2 regions of the Halomonas caseinilytica genome follow, and region 1 is predicted to be linked to the other one. Evidence: predicted binding sites of a transcription regulator. Region 1 holds the regulator's gene; the other holds the start of a gene.
The links. Region 1 encodes PhoB, which activates phosphate uptake and scavenging genes when phosphate is short. Its sites were predicted from a motif close to TGTCATANNNNTGTCANA; they were not measured.
Positions count from the first base shown of each region.

Region 2: HSDC_RS00665 (PhoX family protein) is a predicted target of PhoB. The motif match lies at 3,656-3,673, and genes of this name have one in related genera.

Region 1 is NZ_BDEO01000008.1:185,613-191,398, forward strand. Features, by position in the region: gene cysZ (sulfate transporter CysZ) at 1-604, shown strand, start outside; gene phoR (phosphate regulon sensor histidine kinase PhoR) at 618-1,940, opposite strand; gene phoB (phosphate regulon transcriptional regulator PhoB) at 1,942-2,631, opposite strand; gene ubiA (4-hydroxybenzoate octaprenyltransferase) at 2,740-3,633, opposite strand; gene HSDC_RS10840 (chorismate--pyruvate lyase family protein) at 3,764-4,243, opposite strand; gene HSDC_RS10845 (NAD(P)/FAD-dependent oxidoreductase) at 4,405-5,565, shown strand.
Region 2 is NZ_BDEO01000001.1:154,703-160,488, reverse strand. Features, by position in the region: gene HSDC_RS00680 (GFA family protein) at 1-271, shown strand, start outside; gene HSDC_RS16300 (VOC family protein) at 403-612, shown strand; gene HSDC_RS17065 (VOC family protein) at 619-795, shown strand; gene HSDC_RS00670 (GNAT family N-acetyltransferase) at 877-1,290, shown strand; gene HSDC_RS00665 (PhoX family protein) at 1,353-3,494, opposite strand; gene HSDC_RS16815 (bifunctional UDP-sugar hydrolase/5'-nucleotidase) at 3,762-5,522, shown strand; gene HSDC_RS16810 (type II secretion system protein N) at 5,519-5,786, shown strand, end outside.

The DNA of each region.
Region 1 (5,786 bases):
GGACGGCTGGATGGCGATGGTGCCGGGATGGCTCGATTGGCTCTCCTGGCTGATCTGGCCGTTGTTCGTGATCAGTCTGGTGCTGATCGTGTTCTTTACCTTCACCCTGGTGACGCACCTGATCGCCGCGCCTTTCTACGGCTTTCTGGCGGAAAAGGTCGAGATCGAGGTGACCGGGCGTGCACCGCTGGACGATCGGAGCCTGGTGCGTGCCGGCATCGATGCCCTCGGGCGCGAGTTGGTCAAGCTGGCCTACATCCTGCCGCGCATGGCGATCCTGTTCGTGATCAGCTGGATTCCCGTGATCAACCTGATCGCACCACTGCTGTGGGGCGCCTTCACGGCCTGGACCATGGCCATCACCTATCTCGATTATCCCATGGACAACAACAAGGTGAGCTTCGCCGACATGCGCCGGCGGCTTGCGGCGCGCCGTTGGTCGACCCTGACCTATGGCGGCTGGGTGACGCTGATCACCTGGGTGCCCCTGGCCAACCTCTTCCTGCTGCCCGGCGCCGTGGCCGCTGCGGTGTTGATGTGGGATCGCCATTATCGGGAACTCGCCCCGATCGGCGAAGGTATCGTCCCGCCCCGGTCGCGCTGAACGATACCAAGGATCAGGCTTGCTGTTGGCGGCCGCTGTCGCTTTCGGCGGCGACCAGCCGCTCATCGGGAAACACGCAGCGAAAGGTGGCGCCTTCGCCGAGGCGGGAATCGATCTCGAGCCGTGCGTCGTGGCGCAGCAGCACGTGCTTGACGATGGCCAGGCCTAGCCCGGTGCCTCCGGTGGCCGTGCTGCGCCCTTTGTCGACCCGGTAGAAGCGTTCGGTGAGGCGCGGAATGTGGTGCGAGTCGATCCCCTCGCCGTCGTCTTCCACCTCCAGGCAGGCGCCGCCTGCATGGCGTGTCCAGCGCAGGACGATATGGCTTTGTTCCCCGGCATAGCGCACGGCGTTGAAGGCGAGGTTGGACAAGGCGCTGTGGATTTCCTTCTCGCTGCCGAGCAGGCGGCGGGATTCGTCGATCTCCACGTCGAAATGATGGCGGCCGTCGGAAAGCGCCTCGGCATCGCGGCGGACATGATCCAGCAGGCCGGTGAGATCGATGGGAGTGTCGTCCTGACCGCCCTGATCGATCTCGAGCCGTGACAGCAGCAGCAGGTCGTTGACCAGGTTCTGCATTCGCGTCGTCTGGCTGCGCATCTGCTCGAAACCGCGTCCCAGTCGGCCGGGCAACTGATCGGCCATGTCGCCATAGGTTTCCAGATAGCCGCTCAGTACCGTCAAAGGTGTCCGCAGCTCATGGGAGACGTTGGCCACGAAGTCGCGCCGCATCTGCTCGAGGCGATGCAAGCGCGTGATATCGCGGGCCATCACCAGGCGTTCATCGTCGCCGTACAGGGTGATCTGGAACTGCAGGATCATCTGCTCGTCGATGGGGGAGTTCAATGTCAGGGGTTCGCGATAATCGCGAGCCTGAAAGTAGTCGATGAAGCGTGGATCGCGCAGCAGGTTGGTGATGTGCTGGCCGCGGTCATGGGCGGGCTTCAGTCCCAGCATGCGTTCGGCGGCACTGTTCCACCATTCCATGTCGCCATGGCGGTCGAGCATGACCACGCTGTCGCGCATCGCCTCGGAGGATTCCTGGATCCGCCTCAAGGTGTCGCGCAGGCGTCGCTGGGTAATGCGCTGGCCCTTCTGGTAGCGGTAGAGGCGATCGAACAGCTCGCCCCACAGCCCCGAAGCGGCCGGAGGCTCATCATGCGGATGATGGGCCAGCCATTCGTGCAGGGCGTGCAACTGGCGCAGCTGATAGGCTAGCTGGAGCGCCAGGGCCACCGCGATACCGGCGCCGATGGCGGAGAAGGGCCAGCCGATCAGGGCACCGATGGCGGTCAAGCCCACCAGGCGCCAGAGTTCTCGTTTCCAGAGCCGACTCACGTCAGCCCTTGGCGGAGAAACGGTAGCCCGTACCACGCACGGTCTGGATCAACTGCTGGTACGGGTCGCCCAGCGCCTTGCGCAGGCGGCGAATGTGCACATCCACGGTACGCTCCTCGACATAGACGTTGCCTCCCCATACCTGGTCGAGCAATTGTCCTCGTGTGTAGGCGCGTTCCTGGTGAGTCATGAAGAACTGCAACAGGCGATATTCGGTAGGACCGACTTCCAGGGACTTGCCGTCGACGCTGACGCGGTGGCTGACCGGGTCGAGTATCAGGCCGTCGACTTCCACCGGATCCTCGACGCCATGGGGCGTCGAGCGGCGCAGCACCGCCTTGAGACGGGCAACCAGTTCCCGGGGCGAAAAGGGCTTGGTGATATAGTCGTCGGCGCCGGATTCCAGCCCCTGGATCTTGTTGTCCTCTTCGCTCTTGGCCGTGAGCATGATGAGTGGCAGCTCGGCGGTGGCCTCCTCGCGCTTCAGGCGGCGAGCGAGCTCGATGCCGCTGGTCCCGGGCATCATCCAGTCGAGCAGTACCAGATCAGGTTGGTGGTCGACGATCATGGCATGGGCGGTCTGGGCATTGTCCGCCTCGAGGACATGATAGTCGGCCATCTCCAGCGCAACGGCGATCATTTCGCGGATTGGCGCTTCATCATCGACGATCAGTACGGTCTTGGCGGTCATCCCGGGGCCTCATGGTCAAGGTCAATGACAAGTCGGTGACGATGACAGCATTTCTTTATGACAATACCGTGACAACCTCGTCTTGTCGCCTTCTTGTGGGAACCGATTTCAGCCGCCGAGCGATGGCCACCAGGAGAGTCCAATACCCGCAAAGACCAGCAGGCCCGACCAATGATTGTTGAGGAAGGCCTGGAAGCAGCGGTCGCGATCCCGACCATGGATCAAGCGCTGCTGGTGCACGAAGGTCGCCGCCATGGCGGCCAGCCCCAGCCAGAAGAAGCCGCCCAGGCTCAACGATAGCCCCACTTTGGCCAGCAGGGCCAGGGTGACGAACTGCAGCAGGCCGATCATCAGCTTGTCGGCGCGACCGAACAGCACGGCTGTGGACTTGATGCCGATCTTCAGGTCGTCATCCCGGTCGACCATCGCATACTCGGTATCATAGGCCACGGTCCAGGCCACGTTGGCCGCCATCAGCAGCCAGGCTTCGGTCGGAATATGGCCGAGCACCGCGCCGAATGCCATGGGAATGCCCCAGGAGAAGGCGGCACCCAGGAAGACCTGGGGAAGATGGGTGTAGCGCTTCATGAAGGGATAGATGAAGGCGAGGAAAACGCCACCGACCGACAGCATCACTGTAAAAGGATTGGTGAACCACACCAGGACGAAGGCGAGCAGCACCAGAGTGACGAAAAGTCCCTTGGCCTCCCGCTCACTGATCCGGCCCGTGGCGAGAGGGCGATTGCGGGTGCGCTTGACGTGACCGTCGAAATGCCGGTCGGCGTAATCGTTGACCACGCAGCCTGCGGCGCGCATCAGATAGACGCCGGCGACGAAGACCAGCACGATCCGGCGCTCGGGAACGCCCTGGGCCGCCATCCAAAGTGCCCAGAGGGTCGGCCACATCAACAGCCAGGTACCGATGGGCCGGTCGAGGCGGGTGAGATGCAGGAAATCGGGGAGTCGGGCCAGCCCGGAAGGGCGCATCAGGGATGAATCCATCAGGTTCTCTCGCATGGAGCGGCCCTGCCGGATGCCTCGTCCGGGGCGGAGAGCGCGGCGGGCGCGGACACGGTTTACGGGCGCTGTCTGAAAAGTGGACGAGCGCAGTCACTTTTCAAGAGTGTCTAGCCTAACGTGAAGGCAAGCCAAGATCATCCACCATGGCCTGCTGGAAGAACTCCTGAACGAGTACCGTGAAACGGTCATGTCGCAGGATCGAGCGGCGTCCCCAGGGACCTTCGGCATCGCGAAAGGGGCCCGAGGTCGCGCAGATCTCGATCGGACCGCGTTCGAGATCGGGTTGGCGGAACAGCCAACTGCCCATGGAGCGCTCGCCGAGCCGCTCCAGCCGGTAGTGGTCGTGAGCGGGATTCAGCGGTGCGACCGAGCGAGCCATGACCCAGGGACGATCGTCCAGGCACAACGCCACTTCACGGACCCAGGCGAGCTGGTGCATCGTCAGGCCCAGGGCGAGGGATTCGTCGCGGCTCGGATAGCCATGACGCTGGTCGAGCAGCCGGACCCGGAAGCGGCGTGGATGGCCGGCCTCGATCAGTCGCTCGGTCAGCGAATCCTGGGTGGCCAACCAATCCCACCAGCTGGGGCTCATGTCCGGACGGACAGCCGCCAGGGGACGCCATCGGGGTTCGAGTGATGGGTCGTTGCGCAATTCGTGCTCTCCGCGTCCTATCCCGGGGGCGTCTAGTGTACCATGTCGGGTCGACATACCGCCCCGTGGTGGGCCTGGCGGCCCGTGCAACGAGGATTTTCATGACCGCTCCCCTGACCCTTATCGGCTCCGGCATGGCTGGTCTCGGCCTGGTACGCCAACTGCGTGCCCAGCAGCCGGAGCGGCCGATCACGCTGCTCACCGCCGACAGCGGTGACGATTACTCCAAGCCGATGCTGTCCACCGGCTTCTCCAAGCGCCTGCCTCCCGAGCGCCTGGCCAGCCGTTCCGCTTTCGACGTCGCCGAGACGCTCGATGTGGTGGTGCGTACCCGGACGCGTGTCGATGCCATCGAGCCGGCCGAGCGCCAGCTGGTCATCGGTGCCGAGCGCCTGCCCTTTGATGAGCTGGTGCTGGCCACCGGCGCGGTGCCCACGCCGCCCTTTGCCATTCCCGAGTCCCTGGCCGGACGGGTCTTCACCATCAACGATCTCGATGATTATCGCGCTTTCCACGCCGCCCTGGAGGCGCTGGGCAGGCCGGCGAGAGTGGCCATCGTCGGCATCGGCCTGGTGGGCTGCGAGTATGCCAACGACCTGACCGCTGGCGGACACGCCGTCGAGATGATCGCGCCGGAGGCCGCTCCCTTGCCGCGCCTGTTGCCGGAACCTCTGGGCCATGCACTTGGCGAGGCCTTCGTCGAGGCCGGTATCGTGCTGCACACAGGTCGCAGCGTGGTCGAGTTGACCGATGCCGGCGCCCGGGCCGGCGTCACCCTCGACGACGGCACCGACCTCGAAGCCGATCTGGTGCTGGTGGCCACCGGACTGCGGCCGCGCACCGAGCTTGCCGAGGCGGCGGGACTGTCGGTGGGTCCCGAGGGAATTCGTACCGATCGTTATCTCGCCACCTCGGTGCCGGGTATTCATGCCTTGGGGGACGTCGCGTGCGTCGATGGCATCAACGCCATGTACGTCCAGCCGCTGCAGGCCAGTGCCAAGGCGCTGGCGGCGACGCTTGCCGGCACTCCCACCGCCGTGCGTTATGGACCCTGGCCGGTACTGGTGAAGACCCCGTTGTTGCCGGTCGTCTCATTGCCGCCGCGAGAGACGCCCGCAGGCTGGCGCATCGAGGGTGAGGGACGAGATCTGAGCGCCCTGGCCGAAGCCGAAGACGGACGTTTGATCGGATTTGCGTTGACGGGAAGCCAGGTACGTCGGAAAGTCGAACTGGCGCGGATCGCTCCGCCGTTGCTAGGCTAGAGTCGTCGACGACGGCGCCACCCGGTGTCTCCGGTTGTCGGCCGTTGTGAGCGGGCACCACTTGGCGTGTCACCAACGAGGCTGTCGCCCATGGGGCCCGGGTCCTTCGAGACAGGGTTGCCGATGGCCGTGCGATGGGCGGAGTCGAACGATTCATGGTCGAAGAACCCGAAGAACAAGAGTGCCGGTGGGACGACACCGGTAGGATGTCAAACAAGGAG
Region 2 (5,786 bases), on a different contig from region 1:
CCTCGAGGGCGAGGATCACGTCAGCATCTATGCCTCCTCGGACTGGGCGGAACGCGGTTTCTGCCGACACTGCGGCACTCACCTGTTCTACCGGCTCAAGACCGGCGAGCACTATGCCGTACCGGTAGGCCTGGTCGACACCGGAGAGGCCTGGACCTTCGACTCGCAGATCTTCATCGACGAGAAGCCTGGTTGGTACCACTTCGGCAACGCCACCCAGGATCTCACCGGCCAGCAGGTCTTCGAGGCCTTTCAGGCCGACCAGGAGTAAGGGGCTCGCCACCTCTCGAGCGGGGAATTCCCCGCTCGATCCCATCGAGCATTCACGGCTATCGGGAACCTCTACCCTGACCGAGCGACGCGCAGGAACACATCGCTTCCATTGAACCAAAGGAGATCGCCATGCACCTTCTGGTCAACATCGATGTGCCGGAACTGGGTCCCGCCGTCGACTTCTATCACGATGCCCTGGGCCTGACGCTCGACCGCTTCCTCGATGACGATGTCGCCGAACTGTCCGGGACCTCATCGAGGCTCTATCTGCTGCAGAATGCAGCCGATACTCCCTCCTCATCGCCAGGATCGATGCCCCGCCACTACAGGCGGCACTAGACACCGGTGCACCTCGACTGCGTGGTGGAAGATCTGGAGACTGCGGTACGGCGTGCGGAACGCGCCGGTGCCCGACGGGAGAGTGAATGTCGCGAGTGGCGCGGGTCACGCTGCATCAGCTTTTCCGACCCTTTCGGACATGGCTTCTGCCTGATCGAGTTTACCAAGGGTGCCTACATCTGAGACTTTTCCCATCGCCACCTCATGATCGGCACGCCAGAGCATGCGAGACTGTAGGCATCACATACCCGGCGACCCACGCTCATGACACCGAGAAAATACATCGAAGACGATGAACCTCGGGTAGCAGCCCTCTGGCGGGCCAGCTTTCCCGACTATACCGGCTACAATACGCCCGAAGCCGTGCTACGCGCCAAACGACTGGTGGATGACCACATCTATGTCATCGAGGATGATGGCGAGATCATTGCGACCTGCATGGCAGGCTACGATGGCCATCGTGGCTGGCTGTACTCCGTCGCGGTGGCAGATTCACGACAAGGAGAAGGCCTCGGCAGGCGCATGGTCGAGTTCGCCATCGAGCGATTGCGCGAACTCGGCTGCGTCAAGGTCAACCTGCAGATACGAGGTGGCAATGAGGAGGTAGCGGACTTCTACCGCCGCCTTGGCTTCGACACCGAGGACCGGATCAGCATGGGACTGATCCTCACCCCCTGACACAAAACCCCCCGACCTTTCCGGCCGGGGGGTGCGGTACATCGCAAGCGCATGCCAGGTCGTTACACCCCGATCTCGCCACCATCTTCCCGCTGAATGACGACCGTGGAGGCGCGAGGACGTACGCTGCCTTGCGTCTCGACGGTGGCATCCTCCGTGGAAGGCCAGTTCCCGGGGTGCTGAATGTTGATGAACATCGCCGTCTTGTCCGGTGTGAAGAAGATGCCCGTCACCTCGCAACCGTTGGGCCCCACAGCAAAGCGCTTGAGTTGCGCCTGGTCGCCACCACCGATCACGGCAGCATCACCCTCGGCCTGGTTGACGTTCTGCGGTACCACCGCCAGAACCTGGTCGTTGGTGTAATCCGCCACATTGTCGTAGCCGTTGTCCGTCTCGATCCACAATATCCCCTGGCCATCGCCGCGATCATCGTAGTGCAAGCCATCGGGGCTGGCGAACTGGTTGAGCTCGGTCAGGCCGGAGAAGTTGTCGGCATCGTTGACGGCAGCACCGAAAACGAACACGGCCCAGTTGAAACGGGTCGCGTCGCTGCCTTCACGCCAGCGAATCACCTGACCGCCGCTGTTGTCGGCACGCGGGTTGGGACCATTGGTCGGCGCCGTGCCATAGCCCACGCCCAGCTCGTCGATATCGCTTCCACCATTGGTATAGGTCGCGGCCGTGCCCTCGGCGGTCCGATCGGAGTTGTTGGTCAGCGTCATGTAGACATCGCCGGAAGCCGGATCCACGGCGCCCCACTCCGGTCGGTCCATGGGCGTGGCGCCCATCATGTCGGCGGCATCGCAGGTATGAATGATCACACCGGCCAGGTCATCCGCTGCCAGCCCCAGGGCCTGTGCCAGGGTACGACCGTCCTGCGTCTTCGCCTCCGGGGTCAACGGCAACCACTCGCCGGTACCATCGGCATTGAAGCGGGCCACGTAGAGGGTGCCCTTGTCCATGTACTTGGCACCGAGCGCCAGACGATCATAGTTGGCACCGGGCCGGTTGGCATCCGCCGGGTCCCAGACGGCATCCGAGACGAACTTGTAGATGTACTCGTTGCGCGAGTCGTGACCGGAATAGAAGACGACCGGTTCACCTTCTACCAGCTTGCCCGGCCAGCAGCCTTCGTGGCGGAAACGACCCAACGCGGTGCGCTTGACGGCACGCGCCCCGGTATAAGGATCGATCTCGACGATGTAGCCGAAGGTGCGCGGCTCATTGCGATAGTCGTCGGTGGCGGCATTTCCCCTCGGGGTGGCATTGAAGCGGGCGAACTCATCGTCCACTTCGCTCGCATCGCCGGCGGCGGTTTCCCAGCCGTAACGGCCGCGTCCCTCGGAAATGCCGATACGATTGTCATCCATTTCGCGACCGGCATCCTTGATGAAGTAACCCGGCCAGTTCTCCTCGCAGGTCAGATAAGTGCCCCAGGGCGTATAACCATTGGCACAGTTGTTGTTGGTGCCTCGGGTCCTGGTGCCATCAGGTGAATACTTGGTCTTGACGTAGTCGCTGCCGGCCACCGGACCGCTCAGTTCCATTTCGGTGGCACTGGTGAAGCGACGGTTATAAGAAGAGTTGGGGATGTGACGCCAGCGCCCCTCACCGTCTTTCTTCACCTCGACCACGGTGACACCGTGAGCATTGATCTCGGTGCGCACTTCATCGGCTGGGCGAGCCCCTTCCGCAGCATTGGTGGGGCCTCCCTGCGGCGCCCAGAGCGCGCCCTGGTCGATGTACTCATTGTTCATCGCCAGCAGGAAGTTACTGGAAGCATTGTTCTCATCGAGGGCGAAGTTGTGCATGCCATCGTGGTGCATGCCAACGCTATTGGCCTGAATCTGTGGGGTGAAGCTCAGGTCCTCGCGCCATGATGGAGCCTGGCTGTTCAGCGGCGTCCCCCAGGGAATCAGCACCTGAGCGGTGTAACCGGCCGGCACAACGACGGCATCCGTCAGGGAACCGCGAACGGCATCGAAGGCCAGCGACAACGGTGTTTTCCCGGAGCCAGGGGTCGAGGTGTCGCCATCGCTGGAATCGCAGCCGGCCAGACCGAATCCTCCCAGTACCGTCATGGCCGCCATGCCGAGTCCGCCCTGCATGACACGACGACGCGATACGTGCTTCTCGAGTACCGAGGAAAATGGCTCGTTATTGCTCGGGTTCAACAGGCGATGGTCTTCGATTTCCTTGCTCATCCAGGTCTCCTCCACGTCATTTTTTTGATGATTCCGCTTGCCATATTGCCTTGCTTTTCGACAACGGACATTTCACACGACCACGGAAGGTTGATGGCTATAGGTGACAAACAAATGACGAACAAATGGAAGAACCATCAAAGCTTTTCCAGGCCATCACATTTCATGCGAATGTAACAATAAAACCGCAAAGTGCCTGGATTAAAGTAAGAAATGGAAATTCCCGCCCGAGCGCCGTGGCGGAAAAGGCTCCGATTGAACGACATTATGACCGACTCTTCACAGGAACATCGCTCTCCTTCTCATCCATCGGCCCTTCAAGATGCCTCTCCTGCGACACTGAGTGACCATGGTCATTTTCGACGGCGCTTCCTGGGACTCGGCGGCGCTCTGGCCGCCTCGGGATTGAGCGGCTGTGCCACGGGGATCTCCCGATCCGGTGCCAGCGCTCCTCGCCACGGCCTACCGGACCAGAGTGGCCCTACCCTGTTGCTCTATGCCGATGTGCTCGATGCCCATCAACCGGAATACCCGGCCACGCCCGCGACCCGTCTGGGCCCCGCCGCGGCACTGGGGAAGGCACCATGGGCCACGGGGCGGAGTCTGGAGAGCTTGTCGGGTATCACCACCGATGCCACGCGCGCCTTGACCCGACCTGCCCTCGCACAACGGCCAGTCGGAGGCAGCAGCGCCCTGGCCGCCACGCTCTGGGACTTGCGTCGCCGCCTGCCGGCAGACAGCCTCCTGACGCTGGAAAACGGGCAATGCTGGAATGGCGGCGGCCTGGGTTACCTGACCCAGGGCGACTCGGGCGTGACCCTCAGCCAATGGCTGGATGCCGACGTGCGAGTCAGCAGCGACGAGCGCCACCTCTGGCCGGATCGCATCGCGGGTCTCTACCGCCGCTTTGCGCGACCGGTCGTCGGCTGCCTGGACGACGACCGCAACCCCGAAGGCCTGGTGACCGACTTCACGCTGTTCGAGCGCGGTGGCGCACGCTTGGCTGTGGTCGGCGCCAGCGACCCCCACGCCACGGATGAGCCTCGCAACCTGGATGACTGGTTCCACGCCATCCGGACCGCCAGCCAGTCGGCACGCGAACAGGCCGACCTGGTGATCATCCTGGCCGACACCGGCAGTGGCCCGGCCCGTTGGTTGGCCGAACGGCTCGATGCCGCCGACCTGATCGTCGCCGCTCGCGGCCAGGACTTCTGGCCGACCCTGGTCGAGGTGGAAAGACACGGCGGCGACACCGTGCCACTCTGCTTTCCCGGTAGCAGGGCAATGGGAGTCTTCCAAATCGCCTGCCATGCCCGACATGGCAGGTGGCATTTCGAATCCCGCTTCGTGCTCGCCGACCCGTCGCCACGCGATGCCGACGTCGCCGCCCAACTTGCCGAACAGCAGCACCAGTTACGCACCCTGCGTGCCCCTTACAGCGACTGGCTGGACCGCCCCCTGACCATCGCGCCCGACTGGTTATGGCGACGCGACACCACCGGCGGCAGTTGGGATGCCCTGATCGTCTCGGCACTGCGCGAAAGCGCCGGCGAGCAAGCCATCGCTCTGGCGCCGGGCCTGCGCCACGACCGCCGTGTGGCACCGGGCGAGGCCATCACCCGAGATCACCTGCTGACCCTGAGTGGCGGGCACCCCGGTGCCATCACCCGCCGAGATGCCGACAACGCCGCCTTGCACGGCCTGCTCGAACGCGCGGCCGATGCCTGCTTCGGCACCCCCATGCTGCTCGATACCAGCCAGGACCTGCCACGCCTGGCCGGCATCGGCTGGCGCTGTCGTTACAGCCGCGAGACCGGACAGCGCATCAAGCTGCAAGGTCGCGTCCAGGGCCCGGTCGTGACCTGGCTACCCGAGGCTTCGTCCCAGGCTGGCCCGCCACTCTGGCAATTACTGGAGGAATACTTGTCGAGCACCGGCCTTGCCAGCTTGCCACCGCGGCCCGGCGCCGAACTCAGTTTTGTCGAGGGCCATCCCGGCTGGCATCCCGAGCAACGCCCGACCTCATGAGCGACGCCAGCCGACAGGAGCGTTCCCGGCGCTGGCTCGGCCTGCTGAGCAACATGCTGCTGGCCTGGCTCACCGCACTGGTCATCGCCGACGTGGTCGCGCTGGGCCAGCCCGCGCCGGCCGCTCGGGACAACGAGACGCCGCTGTCCTCGTCAGCGCCACTGCCGATCGTCGCCTCGCGACTCTGGCAGGCGGACCATCGCCCTGCCAGCGGACTCGACGATACCCGACTGCCCCTGAGCCTCGTCGGCAGTTTCCGTACCA